Regions from separate parts of the Blautia sp. 2227st1_G12_2227SCRN_220401 genome, predicted to be linked through region 1. Evidence: riboswitches for the same ligand, from Rfam matches in the RefSeq annotation. Region 1 holds a riboswitch; each other region holds the start of a gene.

Region 1 (3,398 bases):
TTTGCTCATTCTGCGATGTTTTCTCAGTCCTTCCAGAAGCAGTTGTTCAACTGTAAAGAGCGGATCGAGAGCAGCGGTCGGATCCTGAAAGATCATTCCGATCCTGTCTCCGTATAACTGTCGTTTTTCTTTTCCTGATAACTTCAGAAGACTCTTTTCGTTCAGTGTCACATCTCCGGATATCACCTTTCCATTTCCTGCAAGCAGATTCATGATCGTCAGAGAGGTAACTGACTTGCCGCTTCCGCTTTCTCCCACCAGAGCATGGATCCTTCCGCGTTTTACTTCCAGGCTGACATCTTTTACTGCATGAACCATTCCGTGAGATGTCTGAAACTCCACATGTAGTCTTTTTACCTTTAGGACATCATTTTTGGGCTGTTCCATTCTGTATTCCCTCCCCCAAATAATTAAATGCCAGAACAATGATCATGATCAGTATGCCCGGATAAAACATCAGTCTTGGATAAGTCTGAATATAACTTCTACTGTCACTGAGCATGATCCCCCATTCCGGTGTCGGTGCCTGCACACCAAGGCCGATAAAGGAAAAACCGGCAATTGACAGAATGATCGAACCGATTTCCATTGTTGCCAGTGCGATCACAGATGGCAGGATATTTCTCAATACATGCCTAAATATGATCCTTGCGTGGCCGCAGCCACCGGCTTTTAGTGCGGTCATATAATTTTTATTTTTTTCCTGAAGTGTCAATGCTCGGGCAAGCCTTGCATATTCTGCCCAGGATACGACCGATAAGGACAGGATCAGATGAGCGCCGCTGGCTCCTACGGTTCCTGCAATGGCAAGTGCCACAATAAAGACCGGCATAGCCATAAATACATCAATAATCCTCATAATTATGGAATCGATTTTTCCACCTACATATCCGGCAAACAGTCCGATCGGCACCCCGACACATACAGTGATCAGAAGCACCGTAAAGCTATAGCTCAGTGAATACCGGCTACCCCAGAGAAGTCTTGATAAAATACATCGTCCCAGCTGATCAGTACCTAAAGGATATGCCGCCGACGGATTCTTTAATTTTATCGAAACATCCACAAGCAGTGGATCATGCGGCGCTAATACAGGTGCAAAAATAGCTGCCAATGCAAAAATTATGACCACCATCAATCCTATTTTTGTTTTCGGTGACCGGAATACCTGTTTCCAGTACAGATTCTGGATCATGCTTTTTTCTGTTTTCTGCTTTCTTCTGCTTCCCATTCTATGATCTCTCCTTTACTTTAACTGGATTCGCCGGTCAATCGCAGAATAGGCGATATCCACAAGAAAATTTAATACTACAATGCCAACAGCCAGAATAAAGATAAAACATTGCAGCACCGGAGTGTCTTTTGAGATCACGGATTTCAATGCCAGATTTCCGATTCCCTGAATTGAAAAAATACTTTCTATCACAGCTGAGCCACAGAAAAAACCGATCACAATTGATACCAGACGTGTCAGCACAGGAATCAGGATATTTTTCAGACCATGACGCAAAATTACATTTACAGATGACAATCCCTTAGCTCTGCTGGCACGTATGTAATCCTGCTTCAGCACCTGTATCATATTGGTACGGATCAATCTCGTCATAATTCCAAAGAAACTGATATCCATGGCAAATGCCGCAAGAATCGGGATGCCTCCGGCATCTCCTCCGATCACGGAAATCACTTTTAGCTTTACTCCAAATATATAGAGCAGCATCAGACCGATCCAGAAAGACGGCATAGATACACTGAGGGACGACAAAATGCGAATGACTTTATCCAGAACTCTGTTTTCATAAATTGCCGACAAAATTCCAAGAGGGACTGACACGATCATCAACAATAAAAACGAAGTAACTGCCAGTTTAAATGTCTGTGGAAAATATCTTTTTAATTCCTCAAAAGCCGGTTTTCTGGTAGAATATGATTTTCCAAAATCGCCATGAAGTGCCTGATCCAGCCATTTCCCGTATTGTACCAGCACCGGCTGATCCAGTCCTTCCTCATGCCGTACTTCTTCTACCTGCTCCGGTGACGGATGCTCATATTTTTTCTCCGCCAGCACTCTGGCCGCATCACCTGCCGATATAAAACTCAGCATAAAAATAATAAATGTAACCGCCAGCACTACCGGAATCATAAATATAAAACGCTTTGCAATTACTTTTCCCATTTTCATTTCTCCTCATTTTTCATCTGTTTATTCGGTTAAAATAAAAAAAGCTGATATGATCCAGCATCATATCAGCACAAAAAACAAACCTCTACCTCAGGCAGAGCTTATTCCTTCTGTATCCCATCCGAATCAGAATTCTTCTGTCAAAAAGGCAAGTCTCCTGACTCCAGTTCTTCCTACTTACCATCTTCCCGGATCTCTCCAGTGATATTTTGGTTTTCGTCCCTGTCACAGTAGCGGTGGCTGTTCTGGCATTTCACCAGATTCCTTATTAAGTACTTTGTACACCCTTCTGACTATTCAATTTTCATAGTTGCAATGAATAAATATTATAATATCATACTTTTCTTTTTATATAAATAGTTTTTTGTCAAATATAAAATATCTGAACATTTCATAGTGAAACCCGGATATTTTCTGCCTGTATTATTATAGATCCCTTAAGTAAATAACATTATGTATGAACGGTGACTTCTTTATATTTCCGTATAATGATCATATAACTTACGAATAATAAAACAGCTGCACTGCTCCATGCACAGATCTCTGCATAGTATATTCCATCTTCACCGATCAGTTTTGGCAGCAGCAGCGCAACACTGACACGCATTATAAATTCTGCAATGCCGCTGGCAAGCGGAATCAAAGTATTACCCAGGCCCTGGATAGCGGAACGATACACATACAGCAGATACAGCACCCACAAAAAGACAGCCATGATAAACAAATACTTATATGCTATATCCAATACCTGTCGGGTCTGATCCGGTTCACCGGATACAAACAGGGACAGTACATTACGTCCAAACAGTACCATCATGCCGGAAATGAAAGCCGAAGTGAGCACTGCCATATAAGTGCCGCTGCGCACGCCTTTTCGAATCCTCTGATATTTCTTTGCACCAAGATTCTGGCCTACATAGGTTGTAATAGCATATCCATATGAAACGGCAGCCATCTCCAAAACCCCATACAGCTTGTTCGATGCCGTAAATCCCGCCACAAACAGAAAACCAAATCCATTGATCACATACTGTACCACAAGTCCTCCCACGGAGATGATCACATTCTGTATCGCAAGAGGAACCGCCAGTTCCAAAAGCCGCAGGCTCATAGAGGGCTGCCTGTAAAAGTCCTTCTTTTCCAGGCGGATATCCGGGATTTTACGTAATACGATCAAACAGTACAAGGCTGAAAATCCCTGTGCGATAACGGTTGC
Region 2 (3,398 bases), on a different contig from region 1:
ACATTGGAGTCCGTGTGGAGCTTCCGGCAGAGGTTTTCAGCCGTCTGACAGATGAGCTTTATGAGAGCAAGATCGTTTACAGAACTGAGAAGTTTGAGGATATGGTCCGTACCTTCTGCATGAACCCGCGAGGTGTTGTCGTGAATGAAAATACCAACGGTATCATCACAGTAAACGGTCACAGCTACGAAGATCCGGCAAAGCATACCAACAATACAAACTTTGCCCTTCTGGTATCCAAGCATTTCTCAGAGCCGTTCCATGACAGCAACGGATACGGTGAGAGCATTGCAAGACTTTCCAATATGCTTGGCGGTGGTGTTATGGTACAGCGGTTTGGAGATCTGATCCGCGGAAGACGAAGCACAAAAGCCCGTATTGAGGAAAGTTTCGTAACACCTACACTTTCTGCGACACCGGGAGATTTAAGTCTTGTTATGCCGAAACGTATCCTGGATGGCATCATCGAGATGATCTATGCCCTGGACAAGATCGCACCGGGAACCGCAGATGACGATACTTTGCTTTATGGCGTGGAGGTTAAATTCTACAACATGGAGGTTGAGATCGACGAAAATCTGGAAACCTGCCACAAGGGTCTTTTTGTTATCGGAGACTGCAGCGGCGTGACACACTCTCTTTCCCATGCATCTGCCAGCGGAATCTACGTAGCCAGATACCTGGAGCAGGAGTATTTTAACAGATAAACTGCAAAGCAGTTTATCTGTTATGAGCAAGTAGCGAAGCGGATTGCGAATATCCAGTGTAAGACAGTCCTTTTCTGATATCAGGGTGATGACAGAAAGGGGCTGTTTTTTATGCAGGATGTGCATGAATATTGGAGAAAGTATTCTGATAATAACTGACAGATACAGGGAGAAAACCGGTTACTGTTCACTGGTAATATTTCGCGAGGTGTTTTTTGTGAGCGAAGATCACAGAAAACCGTGAATCGTCTGACATCAATCTTGACAAATTTATGAGTTTGTGGTAAAAGTTAAATAACCAGGTAAAAGAAAATATGTGCAAATGTTATAATGATAAGGTTGCATCCAGTCGGATGTGCAAAAGAGAATCCGGTGAGAATCCGGAACGATACCGTCACTGTGAAAGGGGAGCTGCTTTTACAACCACTGGGAGACCGGGAAGGGAAAGCAGCGTGGAACCAAGTCAGGAGAACTGCCTTATTGTGAGATTCAGGGATTCGCGGTTTACGAATCGGTATTCTCCATAACAATACAGAACTTCTTTTTATGTATTTGTATTGCGCAGAGAATCATGTGTGAGCAGGCGGCCGCAGAGAGCTGCTGCTTTTTTGTACATATCAGTATTCTGGAAATACATGAAAAGAGGACAATGAGAAATGAAAAGAAAAACAATGTTAGCTCTGATGCTCGCAGTTTCCATGACATGCTCTATGGGTGCGGCTACAACAGCAATGGCAGCAGAGGATTCTGCTACAGAAGAGAACGCTGAGGCAGCTGATACCACAGAGGCTTCTGATGCAGATCAGGAAGCAGCAGATAATGTAGCAGCTCTGATCGACAAGATCTATGTACAGGAAAGAAACGACACAACAGATGAGGACTGCAAGGCAGCCAAAGAAGCATGGGATGCTCTGACAGATGCTCAGAAAGAACTGGTAGAGGGTGAGAATGCAGATCCGGATTATTTCGGACGTGACACAGGAGATGCTTCCAAGGACGATCCGCGTAACCAGGATGAGATCGGCGAGAATGAACTTCTTGTTGTAAGCTTTGGTACTTCCTTCAATGACAGCCGTGCAGAGGATGTCAAGGGAATCGAGGATGCTCTTGCAGAAGCTTATCCGGACTGGTCTGTAAGAAGAGCATTTACAGCACAGATCATCATCAACCATGTAGAGGCAAGAGATGATGAAGTGATCGATAACATGCAGCAGGCTCTTGACCGTGCAGTAGAGAATGGTGTTAAGAATCTGGTTGTACAGCCTACCCATCTGATGCATGGTGCTGAGTACGATGAGATGACAGAAGCGATCAATGGCTATAAAGATAAATTCGAGTCTGTAGCTATCGCAGAGCCAATGCTCGGTGAGGTTGGAGACGATGCAACTGTGATCAATGATGACAAGAAAGCCGTTGCTCAGGCAATCACAGATACGGCTTGCAAAGAGGCCGGATTTGACAGCATGGATGCAGCAGCTGAGGCTGGCACAGCATTCGTATTCATGGGACATGGAACATCTCATACAGCTAACGTTACATACGATCAGATGCAGACACAGATGGAAAACCTTGGATTGAAGAACGCATTCATCGGTACTGTAGAGGGTAAGCCGGAAGATACAGCCTGCGACAAGGTTATCGAGAAGGTAAAAGAAGCAGGATACAAGAACGTTGTTCTTCGTCCGCTGATGGTTGTTGCCGGAGACCATGCAAATAACGATATGGCCGGTGATGAGGAGGATTCCTGGAAGAGCCAGTTTGTAGCATCCGGAAACTTCGATAAGGTTGACTGCCAGATCGAGGGTCTTGGAAGAATCGAAGCAGTTGAGAAGCTTTATGTAGAGCATACAAAGGCAGCCATCGATTCTCTGGGAAGCACTGAGGAGTCCGCAGATTCTGATGCAGCAGCAGATACAGAGGCTGATTCTGCTGAGGAGTCCGCAGAATAATAAATATAAAAATATCTGAGTGAGTTCAGATACCTATAAGAAATCAATGTAACTGCCCGGAAAGATCAGGAAGACTGTTTTCCGGGCAGATTGCTGTATCTATGGAAGGGAGAAGATTATCATGAAAAAACGCTATGTAAACTTAATTCTTGCAATGGCAAGTGCATCAGTCCTGGTGCTGGGCTCTGTGCCTGCGATGGCAAAAACAGATGAAACAAAAACAGAGTCCGGTGAGGAAGCAGAAGCTTCCGAAGAAAAGGATACAGATGCAGCCAAAGCAGATACCCTGGAAGATGGCGTTTATACAGCAGAGTTTGAGACAGACAGTAGCATGTTTCATGTAAATGAGGCCAATGACAAAAAAGGAGAGCTCACGGTCAAAGATGGTAAAATGACCATCCACGTAAGTCTGGTTTCCAAGAAGATCGTTAACCTGTTTGCGGGAACTGCCGAGGATGCCCAGAAGGACGGAGCAGAGATCATTGAGCCGACCACAGATACAGTGAAGTACAGCGATGGTTATACAGAGGAGGTTTACGGATTTGATATCCCGGTACCGGCCATTGGTGAGGAATTTAACGTGGCGATCCTGGGAGAAAAAGGCAAATGGTACGACCATAAAGTCAGCGTAAAGAATCCTGTAAAAACCTCTGACGACAAAAAATCCGAAGGGAAAAAACCGGAAGAGCTGAAGCTGGAGGACGGAACCTATGAGACGGATGTAACCCTTACAGGCGGAACA
Region 3 (3,398 bases), on a different contig from region 1:
TTCTTACAGTAGCGGTTCCGGATCTTCTGTTGTGAATTATGCTACACAGTTTGTGGGAAATCCTTACGTATGGGGTGGAACAAGCCTTACCAATGGTGCAGACTGCTCCGGATTTGTACAGAGTGTCTATGCGAACTTCGGAGTCAGCCTTCCGAGAACCTCCTATGAGCAGCAGAATGCAGGTACAGAAGTATCCTACGCAGATGCACAGCCGGGAGATCTGATCTGCTATGGCGGACACGTGGCTATTTACATGGGTAATGGCCAGATCGTTCATGCATCGAACTCTCAGGACGGGATCAAGATCAGCAATGATGCTACATACAGAACAATTGTATCTGTAAGACGTCTTGTATAATAAGAACGTACAACAGAAAATAAAAATACAGCAGCCCGACAGTAGTTTGTCGGGCTGTTTTTGACGTCGGAAAAAATATTGAAAACCCATGGAACGGATTGAACAGCAATAAAATATGCTCAAAAATGTATAAATATTGAAAACAGTATTGACATATAATTAACAGGATGTTATTATAATGTCAGTATAATTCCATATTGAACATAGCAAGTGCTGAGGATAGCTGACAGTTATATATTGATTATCAGAAGTCCACAGAAAAGGGAATCAGGTGTGAAACCTGAGCGATCCGGTCACTGTAACGGAGGAGCGAATCTCATAGTCCATTGTACGTATGTATGAGAAGGAGAGAGGAGCCATGATCCCGGAGCCAGGAAACCTGCTTGTTATGGCGAGGTTAAACTTCCGTGTAAAGTGTAACAACCATTTCAGGGACTCCGCACCCCTGGGACGTTGTCTACTTTTTTACGAGAGTAGGCATTTTTTTATGGAATGCGCCTGTTCATATGAATTATACATGATTAAATGGCAGGCGATACTACTCCGGATACATTCGTTCCCTCCGCGCACTCATGAACGGATTATATTTCTACCCCGGGGTGGCATCGCTACCTCTTTTTTATAGGAAAAAATTATGTGTGGATGTCAGGAGAGGAGAAAAGAGCCATGGAGAAACCATACTGGGAAGGCAAAGAATACTCTTACTTCAGCCACAAAAACTGTGAGTATTTTCCGTGCCATAAAGGGGCAGATCCGGAGAACTTCAATTGTCTGTTCTGCTATTGTCCTTTATATGCACTGGGAGATAAATGTGGTGGTAATTTCCGCTTTACGGAAAGCGGGATCAAAGACTGCACCGAATGCAAGCTTCCTCACAGAAGAGAAAATTTCGGATATGTTACAGGTAAATATAGCGAGCTTGCGGAAATTGTACGGAAGCAGCGGGAAAAATAAAAAACAGGCCAGTTCAGATACAGGGAAATATATATTCCTGTGTTTGAACTGGCCTGTTTTGTTTGAGGGGACAATATCTGTTATCTGTCGGAAAAGATACAGAAGATCATTCTCTGGTTTGGAGAAAAACCTTGAGTCTGGGAATCTGGTTGTTGAGGATCAGCTGTTCCGGAAACATGGCCTGATGAACAAACTCAGCAGCACAGGTAAAATCTCCGATATGCTCCGGGCCATGGCTGTCACTGGAAAGAAGCAGCGGCAGATCATATTTGCGGCAGCATCGAAGGATCTCGAAACAGTTTTCTCTTGTGTCGCCACGATAGCCATAAGGTGCAAGAGAAGCTTCGTTGATCTCAAAGATCGTGCCGGTTTCCCTGGCAGCCCTTGCAAGCGCATCATAATTAACCGGGTAATGAGTGTTATCACTATGTCCGAGGATCTTTACACAGGGGTTTTTCATTACATTGATAAAAGCTTCTGTGTTTTCGGCTCTGGTACCGCAGCGGTAATTCCAGGCATGCATGCTGGCAATGGCGTAATCAAGTTTACATAATAATTCCTGATCTAAATCTACCGTTCCGCTGCGGTCAAGGATATTCAGTTCAATTCCGTAGAGTAATTCTACACCGAAATGTTTTTTGGGAGAATAGGTAAGGCTGCGGAAATAGGAGGAAGTTCCGGCTGCCAGAGTGCCGGGACCGTGATCAGTGATCCCGAGAAGCCGGAGACCTTTCTCGGCAGCTGCGCGTGCCATGTTTGTGATGGTACATTCCGTGCCGTGACCACTGGCGATGGAGTGGGTATGCATATCAGAAAGATACATAAAAATACACCTCTTTTACTGTTTGAGAACATGTGACAGAGCGGAATACGAATGTCCGCTTTGCATAAATTTTTTCTGAAAAACAAAGGAATTCCTATATAAATCCAAGTATGGCAGAGCAGAAAAACAAAGTCAATAGAGAAAAACATAAAAATACAAAAAACAAATAAAATCAACAGGGCGCAACCGATAAAAACCACAAAAACAGCTAGAAACACATGTTGGATTTCGTTGACATCGAAGTAGGGGTAAGGTATAATAAAACTACATGAGCACATAGCCGGACAGGAGCGGTTCTGGAAGCGTAGAGGCAGACAGATCACCAGAAACAACCGGTTATGAGAAAGGAGAATCATGGAGAAATTTCATATAGCAGATGTTCCGAAAACAGACAGGATCACACATCTTGTAGATAATCTTTATGCAAAGATGCCGGTGATCGAATCTGCCAGAGCAAAACTGATCACAGAGTCTTACAAAGCAACAGAAGACGAGCCGATCATCACCCGCAGAGCCAAGGCATTTGCCCACATCCTGCACAACATTCCGATCATCATCCGTGATGAGGAGCTGATCGTCGGAAGCAGCACTTTGGCGCCGAGAGGCTGTCAGACGTTTCCGGAGTATTCTTTCCAGTGGCTGGAGGATGAGCTGGATACAGTGGCTACCAGAACAGCCGATCCATTTTATATTGCGGAGGAAACCAAGGCGGAGCTCCGTGAGGTACATAAATACTGGAAAGGCAAGACTACCAGTGAGCTTGCAACCTCCTATATGGCACCGGAAGCGATTCTTGCCATTGACCACAATATTTTTACACCCGGAAACTATTTCTACAATGGTGTAGGACACGTAACCGTTAAATATGAAGAAGTTCTGGCGATCGGTTATGAAGGGATCATTGCCAAAGCTCAGAAGGAACTGGATGAGTGTAATGTAGGAGATGGTGATTACGCAAAGAAATCTCGTTTCCTGGAAGCAGTTATCATGAGCTGTCAGGCAGTTATCGACTATGCACATCGCTATGCCGAGCTCGCAGAGCAGATGGCATATCAGTGTCAGGATCCGACCAGAAAACAGGAACTCCTTCAGATCGCATCCAATTGTACACGCGTACCGGCGAAGGGCGCCCGTAACTTCTATGAGGCGTGCCAGTCCTTCTGGTTTGTACAGCAGCTGATCCAGATGGAAAGCAGCGGACATTCTATTTCTCCGGGACGTTTTGACCAGTATATGTATCCGTATTACAAGAGTGATATGGAA
Region 4 (3,398 bases), on a different contig from region 1:
GAAAACAACAACACAGATCACGATAGCGATACCAGGGTAGATCATAAGCCATGGCGCCTTTGCCATGTAGGTTCTTCCTTCATTCAGCATCAGTCCCCACTCCGGTGTCGGCGCAGTTGCACCAAATCCCAGGAATGAAAGGGAAGCCAGCTCCAGCATCATGGTTCCGATATCTGCTGCCGCAGTTACCACCATCTGGGTTACCATGTTGGGAAGAATGTGTACAAGAAGAATTTTCCAGGTCTTTGTTCCGTTTACTATAGCTGCCTCTATGTAAAGACTCTTCTTGACTTTCAAGACCATACTTCGTGCAAGACGGGCATATTTTGTCCAACTTACAGCCGCAATGGAGATAACGGCATTGACCAGGTTTGGTCCAAGCATACCGGCAATAGCAATGGCCAGTACAAGCCCAGGGAAGGAGATCATCATATCTGCGATACGCATGATCACTGCATCCACAACGCCGCCGAAATATCCGGCAATAACTCCTAAAAATGTACCGATGACAAAGATCACCGCAACCAGACATAAGGTCATGATCAGAGAGGTTCTTGTTCCGAAGATAACACGGGAAAGAAGATCTCGTCCAAGCTTATCCGTTCCGAACGGATGAGCGGAACTTGGCTCCTGCAGTGATTCGGTCATAACTGCATTCAGTGGATCATATGGTGAGAGCTGCGGCGCAAAGATCGCAATTCCGATCACCACGAGACCCAGAATGAAGAAAAGAGTGAACTGTTTATTTTCTTTGAATGTTCGTAATACCTTTTTCAATTATCTATCCTCCTTAAGTCTTGGATCGAGATAAGTATAGGACAGATCCACAAGCAGGTTGATGCACATGTACAGGATCGCGATCCAGAGTACATAGCCCTGTACAAGAGGATAGTCACGACAGGAAATTGCTTTTACTGCCATATTTCCCATTCCGGGCCAGTTGTAAATGATCTCTACAACTGCAGTACCTCCCAGAAGACTTCCAAGGGAAAGTCCCAACAGCGTTACCAGCGGAAGCATAACATTAGGAAGGACGTGTTTCCAGAGAATGACGCTTTCCTTGATTCCACGCATTCTTGCACCTGTGACATAATCCTGATGAAGTTCCTCCAGCACTGCACTTCTTACCTGTCTGGTATATTTTGCAGACATGGCAAGTGCAAGAGTCAGCGCCGGGAGGATCATGGATTTAAAATCCGTACTGCCTCCTGCAACATTGATCCAGCGAAGCTGAACACCAAAGATGCTGAGAAGGATCAGGCCCAGCCAGAAGCTTGGAACAGATACTCCCACAAAGGTAATTCCTCTCACAAAATAATCCGGGAATTTGTTCTGATATACAGCGGCCAGGATTCCAAGCGGTATGGAAATAATGACCATCATCAGAAGTGCCAGCAACGACATCCTCAGCGTCGGCCAGAAACAGGATACCAGTTTATCTGTTACCGGCATTTTGAAAGAATAGGACTGTCCCATATCTCCTGTAACAACACCCTTCAGCCAGGAACCATACTGCACGAGAAAGGGCTGATCAAGGCCAAGCTCATGTCTTGTCTGTTCCAGAAGCTCTGGTGTAGGAAGATTACCACACTCTGTCAGCATGATCTCCGCAGGATCACCAGGTGACAGGTAGGTCAGTCCAAATGTGAAAAAGCTGATTCCAAATAATACAATGATGATCTGGAGAAATCTTTTTCCTACTTGTTTCTTTGTCACGTTTTACTCCTTTCCTCATTTGATGCGATTTTAACATTGCCGTTTTAATTTAGTTAGATAAAAGAAACTATTGGATTCTTAATATGCAGAATATGCATGGAATTTTAGAAAATTTGCACGAAAAAAGCCCGTGACGAAATACGGGCACACAAAATAAATATGCTTCCTATCTTCCGTAAGAATCATTTTAAAACAATTGCAAGCAGGTCTCCTGACTTAGGATCCTTACCCTCAGACACCTTCCCGGTCTATTTCTCACGCACTCGACCAGTGGTACTTTGTCTGAGGATTTCCCCTTACAGTGACGGGATCGTACCGGATTTACACCGGTTTCCCTATTAATCCTCTCAGAACTTACAACGGCTGATGTGAAAATCAGCAAATGCTGTCAAATTACTGAAACATTATATGATAAAACTATAGTTTATGTCTATGGAAAAATGTTATATTTTTAGAAAACTCATAAATTTTGTTAAAGATGCTTGAATTGTATATATCCCCCATGGGGGATTTGACAATTGGATTTATCTGATCTGCTAAAAAAACACGGATTTTACCTCGCTATTTTTACAAATAGAATAGCAAATGGTAAAACCCGGTTTTCTTACTGTTTCAATATGATTTCAGACAGAAGCGTTCTGAAAAGGTTGTTTACTATCAGGTCAGAGTCTCCGTGATCGCTGCATATGCGATCATTGGTCCGTCTTCAATAATGTTCAGACTGGCTGTCTGATAAAGTACGACTCCGTTTTCAGTTGCAATAGATGTGTAAAGTAAATTTCCATAGTAATCTCTCAGTTCACCCAATTCTTCTCCCTTAAAGAAGTACTCTCCAGGCTTCTTGGATGGATACCAGCATCCGGTATACGGCGCATATTCATAGACTACATTTTCAAGAAGCATCTGACGGTAATGCTTCAGACCATGACATTTCTTTCCCTGGAGATGAAAAACAAGGTGACGGACGTCTCTTTTATCCTGTTCTACTTCCTCCCAGGTCCAGTAGCTGTGTCCGCCTCTTTCGATGAGAATACTTGGAATTCCAAGAGAAGAAGCATAATTGTAGGCGCCACCTGTGGCGGTTGTGGAACGGACCACATATTTTACGCCGATATGCCGTGCCATATGTAATGATTTCTCTGCTGTCTTTTCATCTACAACCCCTACATAATAAACATAGGGATGAAGCTGTTCGAACCCATCTCCGCTATGCAGGTCGATATAATAATCTGCTATGGAAAAAAGCTTTGTCACTATAGCATAGGCAATACGATCTGCAGCTGTTCCCTCAGGATCTCCGGGGAAAACGCGGTTCAGGTTCTTGCCATCCTCATAGACCAGACTCATGGTGCGATGCTCAAAGCCACTGACATTGACCAGTGGAACGATGATCACATTTCCCTTTAGTTCTTCCGGTTGAAATTCTTTTGCAAGTTCCATTGCCGCCTGGATTCCTACATACTCCGCACTGTGTATTCCCGCTGTGATCAGTATCGTCGGTCCGTCTTTCACTCCGCATATCACAGTTGCCGGCATTGCTATGCCGTATCCTGTGATCTTAATTTTCCCCTGTGCCTTCTCTCCTTTTTCAATCACCCAGTCATCAATTTTGATCATTGGTTGTTTCCCTTTTCCTTTTTTATATTTCCGCACTTTTGACGATAAGTATATCATGCCTAACC

Evidence for each region. A riboswitch is a leader RNA that binds a small molecule or an ion and turns the genes downstream of it on or off. The one in region 1 is predicted to bind cobalamin.
Region 2: another riboswitch for cobalamin. It lies ahead of ABCM67_RS03670 (sirohydrochlorin cobaltochelatase); the one in region 1 lies ahead of ABCM67_RS08535 (ABC transporter permease).
Region 3: another riboswitch for cobalamin. It lies ahead of ABCM67_RS03605 (cysteine-rich small domain-containing protein); the one in region 1 lies ahead of ABCM67_RS08535 (ABC transporter permease).
Region 4: another riboswitch for cobalamin. It lies ahead of nikB (nickel ABC transporter permease); the one in region 1 lies ahead of ABCM67_RS08535 (ABC transporter permease).

The regions. Positions count from the first base shown of each region.
Region 1 covers NZ_JBCLNI010000013.1:61,054-64,451, reverse strand. Annotated here, with positions in the region: gene ABCM67_RS08545 (ABC transporter ATP-binding protein) at 1-387, opposite strand, end outside; gene nikC (nickel transporter permease) at 368-1,231, opposite strand; gene ABCM67_RS08535 (ABC transporter permease) at 1,247-2,176, opposite strand; cobalamin riboswitch at 2,312-2,486, opposite strand; gene ABCM67_RS08530 (MATE family efflux transporter) at 2,634-3,398, opposite strand, start outside.
Region 2 covers NZ_JBCLNI010000005.1:39,518-42,915, reverse strand. Annotated here, with positions in the region: gene ABCM67_RS03675 (FAD-dependent protein) at 1-707, shown strand, start outside; cobalamin riboswitch at 1,027-1,202, shown strand; gene ABCM67_RS03670 (sirohydrochlorin cobaltochelatase) at 1,364-2,656, shown strand; gene ABCM67_RS03665 (hypothetical protein) at 2,778-3,398, shown strand, end outside.
Region 3 covers NZ_JBCLNI010000005.1:22,629-26,026, reverse strand. Annotated here, with positions in the region: gene ABCM67_RS03610 (C40 family peptidase) at 1-358, shown strand, start outside; cobalamin riboswitch at 590-760, shown strand; gene ABCM67_RS03605 (cysteine-rich small domain-containing protein) at 1,025-1,312, shown strand; gene ABCM67_RS03600 (phosphatase) at 1,419-2,135, opposite strand; gene ABCM67_RS03595 (glycyl radical protein) at 2,490-3,398, shown strand, end outside.
Region 4 covers NZ_JBCLNI010000001.1:196,909-200,306, forward strand. Annotated here, with positions in the region: gene nikC (nickel transporter permease) at 1-777, opposite strand, end outside; gene nikB (nickel ABC transporter permease) at 778-1,716, opposite strand; cobalamin riboswitch at 1,900-2,089, opposite strand; gene ABCM67_RS01000 (M14 family metallopeptidase) at 2,374-3,333, opposite strand.